Regions from separate parts of the Caproicibacterium sp. NSD3 genome, predicted to be linked through region 3. Evidence: predicted binding sites of a transcription regulator. Region 3 holds the regulator's gene; each other region holds the start of a gene.
What was found. The regulator HrcA, encoded in region 3, represses chaperone genes, less so after heat shock. The targets are predictions, from matches to a motif close to TGTTAGCACTCNNNNNNNNNGAGTGCTAACA.
Positions count from the first base shown of each region.

Region 1: htpG (molecular chaperone HtpG) is a predicted target of HrcA. The motif match lies at 1,044-1,074, and genes of this name have one in related genera.
Region 2: ACVS9P_RS03140 (co-chaperone GroES) is a predicted target of HrcA. The motif match lies at 919-949, and genes of this name have one in related genera.

Region 1 covers NZ_CM132119.1:598,201-600,473, forward strand. Annotated here, with positions in the region: gene ACVS9P_RS02925 (cation diffusion facilitator family transporter) at 1-926, shown strand, start outside; gene htpG (molecular chaperone HtpG) at 1,107-2,273, shown strand, end outside.
Region 2 covers NZ_CM132119.1:636,134-638,406, reverse strand. Annotated here, with positions in the region: gene groL (chaperonin GroEL) at 1-563, opposite strand, end outside; gene ACVS9P_RS03140 (co-chaperone GroES) at 594-878, opposite strand; gene ACVS9P_RS03135 (N-acetyltransferase family protein) at 1,081-1,575, opposite strand; gene ACVS9P_RS03130 (THUMP domain-containing class I SAM-dependent RNA methyltransferase) at 1,620-2,273, opposite strand, start outside.
Region 3 covers NZ_CM132119.1:2,220,321-2,222,593, forward strand. Annotated here, with positions in the region: gene hemW (radical SAM family heme chaperone HemW) at 1-511, shown strand, start outside; gene hrcA (heat-inducible transcriptional repressor HrcA) at 710-1,735, shown strand; gene ACVS9P_RS10885 (nucleotide exchange factor GrpE) at 1,767-2,273, shown strand, end outside.

The sequences.
Region 1 (2,273 bases), 660 kb from region 3:
ATCCATTCGGACATGAGAGGATAGAATACATCAGCGGGATGATTGTTTCTTTTGTCATTTTAGCGTTGGGATTTCAACTGGGACAGGAGTCTGTTTTGAAGATTATTTCTCCGGAACCAGCGGAGATCAGCTTTTTGACAGTTGCTGTTTTGCTTATTTCTATTTTGATCAAGCTGTGGCAGTGCTTGTTTTATCGTTCGATGGGGCAGGCAATTTCTTCAGAAGCACTTTTGGCAAATTCTATAGACAGCCGCAACGATGTAATTTCTACGTTGGCAATTCTTCTTGGAATGGCTCTTACGGCGCTGACCGGGTTTAATTTGGACGGCTATATGGGCCTTGTAGTTGCCATTATGGTCTTTTTGACAGGAATTCATTTGATTCGAGATACCAGCAATCCGCTTTTAGGGGTTGCTCCCAGCAAAGAAATGGTCGACGAAATCTATCATCGGATTATGGCATATCCGGGTGTTTTGGGAATGCATGATTTGACGGTGCATAATTATGGCGCCGGAAATATTTTTGCAAGTGTGCATTGTGAAGTGGATGCTCGGGCGGATATTATGAAAAGCCACGATATGATCGACAATATCGAAAAAGATTTTCATTCGGAGATGGGGATTCAGCTGGTGATCCATATGGACCCCATTGTGACGAACGACGAGAGGACCAACGGACTGAAAGAGCGAGTAAAAGACGCTTTACACCTGCTTTCACCAGAAATTACGATGCATGATTTCCGTGTGGTTTGGGGAACAACTCACAGTAATGTCCTTTTCGATATTTGTGTCCCTTTTGGCTTTTCTACAAAAGATGATGTTTTGCATGATCAAGTTGTTAAAATGGTTGAGGGACTCGATCCAAAGTATCGAGCCGTGATTACAGTGGATCATAATTATATTCCATCGGATGCGCCGGAAGAATAAAACATGAAAAAGCAGTCAGCAAAAAACGCTGACTGCTTTTTTATTTAGAGAGGATTGTTACAAAATGGAAAATTCATAATTTATTCATTGAAAAATAAGGAAATTTGCGCTACAATAATTTAGCACTTAAAGATAAAGAGTGCTAAAATTAAAAAACAAGTAAGAAGAGGTTGATCGATCATGAAGCAATTTAAGGCAGAATCAAAACGGCTTTTGGATCTGATGATTCATTCTATTTATACGCACAAAGAGATTTTTTTAAGAGAGTTAATCAGTAATGCAAGCGATGCTATTGACAAGCTTTATTATAAAACGCTGCAGGATGGCGATACGGGTCTTTCCAGAGATGATTTTGAGATTCGAATTACAGCAGACAAAGAAAATCGTACGCTGACGATTGAGGATAATGGCTGCGGCATGACGAAGGAAGAGCTGGAGAATAATCTGGGTACGATTGCAAAATCCGGTTCGCTTGATTTCAAGAAAAATAATGAAAAATCCGATAATATTGATATTATCGGACAATTTGGTGTTGGATTCTATGCGGCATTTATGGTCAGCTCTAAAGTAGTGGCAGAGAGCAAGGCCTATGGCAGTGACGAAGCGTGGAAATGGGAAAGCAGCGGCGTAGATGGGTATACAGTTGACCCCTGTGAAAAAGAAGGGCGCGGCACAAAAATTACCTTGTATTTGCTGCCGGAAAATTCGGAAGAAGAATCCTATGACCAGTATCTTGACGGCTTTACGATTAAGCGCCTTGTGAAAAAATACAGCGATTATATTCGCTATCCGATTAAGATGGAGCTTGAAAAGAGCCGCATGAAAGAGAAGCCGGCGGATGCCCCGAAGGATGCAGAGCCGGAGTACGAGACCTATACAGAGCTCGAGACGCTCAATTCTATGGTGCCGATTTGGCGCAAAAATAAGAATGAAGTGACAAACGAAGAGTATGAGCAGTTTTATCGGGATAAATTTTCTGATTATGAAAAACCGCTCAAGATTATTCGCAGTAGTACTGAAGGAACTGCTACTTATGATGCTCTGCTCTTTATCCCGAGTCATGCGAGCTATGATTATTACAGCAAGAGCTATGAAAAGGGACTGCAGCTTTATTCTAACGGCGTTTTGATTATGGACAAATGTGCGGATTTGCTGCCGGACTGCTTTAGTTTTGTGCAGGGCCTTGTAGACAGTCAGGATCTGTCACTTAATATTTCGCGTGAGATGCTGCAGCATGACCGTCAGCTGAAATTAATTGAAGGCCGCCTTGAGAAAAAGATCAAGGAAGAGCTGCAGAATATGCTCAAGAATGACCGCGAAAATTATGAGAAATTCTTTAAGGCTTTC
Region 2 (2,273 bases), 700 kb from region 3:
ACAACTTCGCTGTAGGTTTCGGCGGTTTTGCTCTCTTCGACTGTGATGACTCCATCATTTGTAACCTTTTCCATTGCCTCAGCAATCAGTTTGCCAACCTGTTCATCGCTGGAAGAAACCGTTGCAACACGAGCGATATCGGCGCTGCCGTCAACCTTTTTGCTGTTTTTCTTAACAGTGGCAACTGCCGTATTAACTGCGGTCTGCATTCCCTTGCGAATAACCATCGGATTGGCTCCTGCGGTTACGTTCTTCATGCCCTCACGAATCAGCGCTTGTGCAAGCAGCGTTGCAGTGGTGGTGCCATCACCTGCAACATCATTTGTCTTTGTAGCAACTTCTTTAACGAGCTGAGCGCCCATATTCTCATAGGGATCGTCCAACTCGATTTCTTTGGCAATTGTCACACCATCATTGGTGATAAGCGGTGCGCCGAATTTTTTATCGAGCACAACGTTGCGGCCCTTCGGGCCTAATGTAATTTTTACTGTATCGGACAACTGATCAATGCCGCGCATTAAAGCCTTGCGGGCATCTTCTCCATAAATAATCTGTTTTGCCATTCTTGATTCCTCCAATTATGATCAGATGAATTATTTTACTACAGCTAAAATATCAGACTGACGAACAATGGTATATTCCTGTCCATCCAGTTTGATCTCAGTTCCGGAGTATTTGCTGGTGAGCACACGGTCACCGACCTTAACCGTCATTTTAACTTCTTTTCCATCGACAATGCCGCCAGGGCCAACTGAAATCACATCGGCAATCTGGGGTTTTTCTTTTGCGGAACCAGAGAGAATAATTCCACTCTTTGTGGTCTCCTCCGCCTCTTCCATTTTGATAAGCACGCGGTCAGACAAAGGTTGAATCGTCATGACACAAAGCCTCCTTTAAAAATAAAACATAGATTACTGCTTTTAGCACTCTTTATCTTTGAGTGCTAAACTTATTGTAACGGCTTGTGTCGAAAAAATCAAGGGGTTTTTCACAGAAATTTTCGATTTCATAAATTATTTACAAATTAGCGAATTTTCCCAACTGTAAAAAAAGAGCGGCAGAAAATTTTCTGCTGCTTTTTTATAAAAGTATTTTCTGAAGGCGCAAACCGTACGCAAAAAAAGGCTTGCCCAAGTATTTTGTCTGATCAACCTGATATCCATTTTTTTGATAAAAAGCAACAGCCGACGTATTTTTCTGAAAGGCCCAAATTACAATCTCCCGAAAGCCTTCTTTTCGGGCCTGTGTCTCTGCAAAGCGAATCAAATCGGAACCGATTTTCTGTCGTTGAAACGCTTTTTTCAAATAAATACGCCAAACTTCGAAAGAACCTTCTTTATCAGGATCTTCCGACCGGCCAACAGACAATAAAGCAACCACTTGATGATCCTGCTCATAGATATAATTTTCCAGTCTGCCGGAAAGAAAATCTTTTTTCAATCTTTCTGTTCTGTCGGCACAGCCCTTTTCCCCAAGCAGTTCTTGGTTTACATAACCTGCGTAAACAGATTTCCAATTGTCATTGACAATGTCACAAACAATATCCATGTCCTCACTTTGAAGTCGACGAATCATTTTCTTCCTCCAAAATACGGTATCTTAAAGCCTACTGCCATCCTTCAGGGATTTGAAGATGATTCTTCCTTTGGTGCCCGGAAATACTGATAGTACTGGCACTTAATCATTCCATTATAAAGTTTGCGGCGGCGGTCCGCTTTACGCCCAAAGCATTCTTCAAATGTTTCATCAGGAGAGATAACCCCATAGCTCCAGCCGTGCTTTGGAACAAAGACTTTTCCCATCGTACGATAAAGTTCTTCTGCCTCATCCAGATCAAGCAGGCGCTCTCCATAAGGCGGATTGCAAATAACACATCCGAAATCCCCCAGCGGCTGAAAATCGTGCAGGTCCCGGCTTTCCACATGAACATGACCGATTACCCCCGCCTTTTTCGCATTATCCAATGCAAGATCCACCGCCGCTTTGTCAATATCAAAGCCGTGTGCCTCAAAGGCAGCGTCCCGCAATACCAGTGAGCGGGCACGATCGCGTTCTTCCTGCCAGAGTTTACCGTCTATATTTTTCCAATGTTCAGCGGAAAAGCGCCGCTGCATCCCCGGAGCAATATTCATCGCATACATAGCAGCTTCAATTAAAATCGTACCGGAACCACAGCAGGGATCAATAAAATTCGCATCCGAATGGACTCGGCTCAAATCGACCATCGCAGCAGCTAAAGTTTCTTTAATGGGCGCCTCTGCCGCATTCTGACG
Region 3 (2,273 bases):
CAGTTTAAATCTCCCCGGAGAAGAAGAAACCTGTGAACGATATCTTTTTGCCTGCCAAGAATTAAAAGGTGCGGGCTTTTCTCAATATGAAATTTCAAATTTTGCAAAGCCGGGCTATGAAGGCCGTCACAATTTAAAATACTGGAACCAGGAAGAATATCTTGGACTTGGTCCCTCTGCTTCTTCCTATTATAATAGAAAACGATTTTACTGGCCGCGTTCTCTGCGGGGATTTTTAATGGGCGAACCACCCTTAGAAGAAACCGACCGTGTAATCCCTGCCGGCAGTTTTGCGGAATATGCACTTTTGCGTCTGCGCCTCTGCGAAGGGTTAACTGAAAAAGGCTGCCTTAGTCGCTTTTCTCATGGAATTCCAAGCTCTTTGCGCAAAGCAGCGATTCCTTATGAAAAAGCCGGGCTTTTAACTCAGTCACCTGAAGCACTTGCACTGACGCCGCATGGGTTTCTGGTTTCAAATTCCTTGATTGAAACCCTGCTAGAAGCGCTGTAAATTTTAAAACAGTTCTTCTAAAAAGAGGCTGGCAAAGATTTGCCAGCCTCTTTTTCTAGCTTTTTGTAAAAATTTTTGACAATTCATAATCTCTTTACAAATACCCTATTGACACCGGGGCAAAGTAATGGTACATTTATAAATGTAGTTAGCACTCGATCATATAGAGTGCTAACTTGTCAAAAGAGGTGATCGTTCATGGAACTCAGCCCACGCAAACAAAAAATTCTAACAGCGGTGATTGAGCTTTATACCGAAACCGGCGAGCCGGTCGGGAGCAAAGCGCTATGTGAAATGCTTGAGTTTCCAGTTTCCTCTGCTACTGTGCGAAACGAAATGAGCGAGCTTTCCGCGATGGGCCTCTTGGAGCAGCCGCACACTTCCGCCGGGAGGGTTCCTAGCGAAGCCGGATATCGTTTTTATCTGGACTCTTTAATTGAGCCGGAATCCACCACTCCGGATGAGCGGCATTTTATTGATGCTTTGCTTCTTCCCAGTGCCTATGACCCGGAAAAGCTTTTGGACGGTGTTTCACGAGCACTTTCCGGAATGACCCGTCTGGCCGCGATTTCCATTACACCCAGTGGGCGGGACGCAGTCGTTCGGGCAGTTCAATTTGTTCAGACAAGCCGTCGCACCTCAATGGTCATTTTGATGACCAGTAATGGCACCATGCACACGCGGGTTTTTCATTGCGAGTTTGATCTTTCCCCTGAAATTTTGCGGGTGTTTTTCCGAGTTTTTAATGAGAAGCTTGTAAATATGCCGATTCGCAAAATTACGCCTGCTTTTATCCAGTCTTTAGCCGCTTCCATGGGAGATGTCGGTATGCTGATGAGCAGTGCTTTGATGGCATTGTTAGAAGTAGCCCGTGAAGCAATGGGCGCTGACGTTCGCATGGATGGAGAAACGAACCTGCTCTATTATCCCGAGTTTGGAGAAGGCGATCTTCGCCGAGTGATGGGATTTTTGGCACGGCAAGATGAAGTTTACCGTCTGCTGATTGAACCCGGTGATCGGGTCTTGATTGGAAAAGAGATCGGCGTTCCGGCACTTGACAGTATGGCGTTAATTATTTCCCACTATGCAATCAATGGCATGCCTGCCGGAGCAATCGCACTTTTAGGACCCATGCGCATGAATTACAAGCGCCTTCTCGGGAGCCTTTCGTACCTTTCCGACAGTGTGGGGCGAATGCTCACGGAATTAATGAAATTACAATGACTTTAGAGTCAAAAAGATAGGGGGCATCATCTTGAATAAAAAAGAAGACAACCAGGAAAAGCAAAAAGAAAAGCCACAGGAAGAAAAAGCTGAAAAAGCTGAAACAGAAGAAAAGAAACCTGCTGAGGCAAAGCCCGAAAAAAAAGCGGAAAATCCGCAGGAAGATTCTGCAAAACTTCTGGAAACAGCGCAGGCGGAACTGAAAAAGCAAAAAGACATTCTGCTGCGCACGGCCGCAGAATATGATAATTATCGTAAGCGTACCGAACGCGAGAAAACAACCGCTTATGCCGATGCAACGGCAGCAGCGGTTCTGGAATTTCTTCCGGTAGCCGATAACCTGACGCGGGCTCTCAGTCAAAAAGACTGTTCCATAGAAGACCTGCGCAAAGGGATTGAATTGGTTCAAAAGCAGATGGAATCCGCACTTAAAAAACTCGGGGTCGAACCCATGGGCAAAAAAGGTGATCCATTTGATGCCGAATATCACAATGCCGTTTCTCACATTGAAAGTGACGATCTTGGAGAGAATGTCATT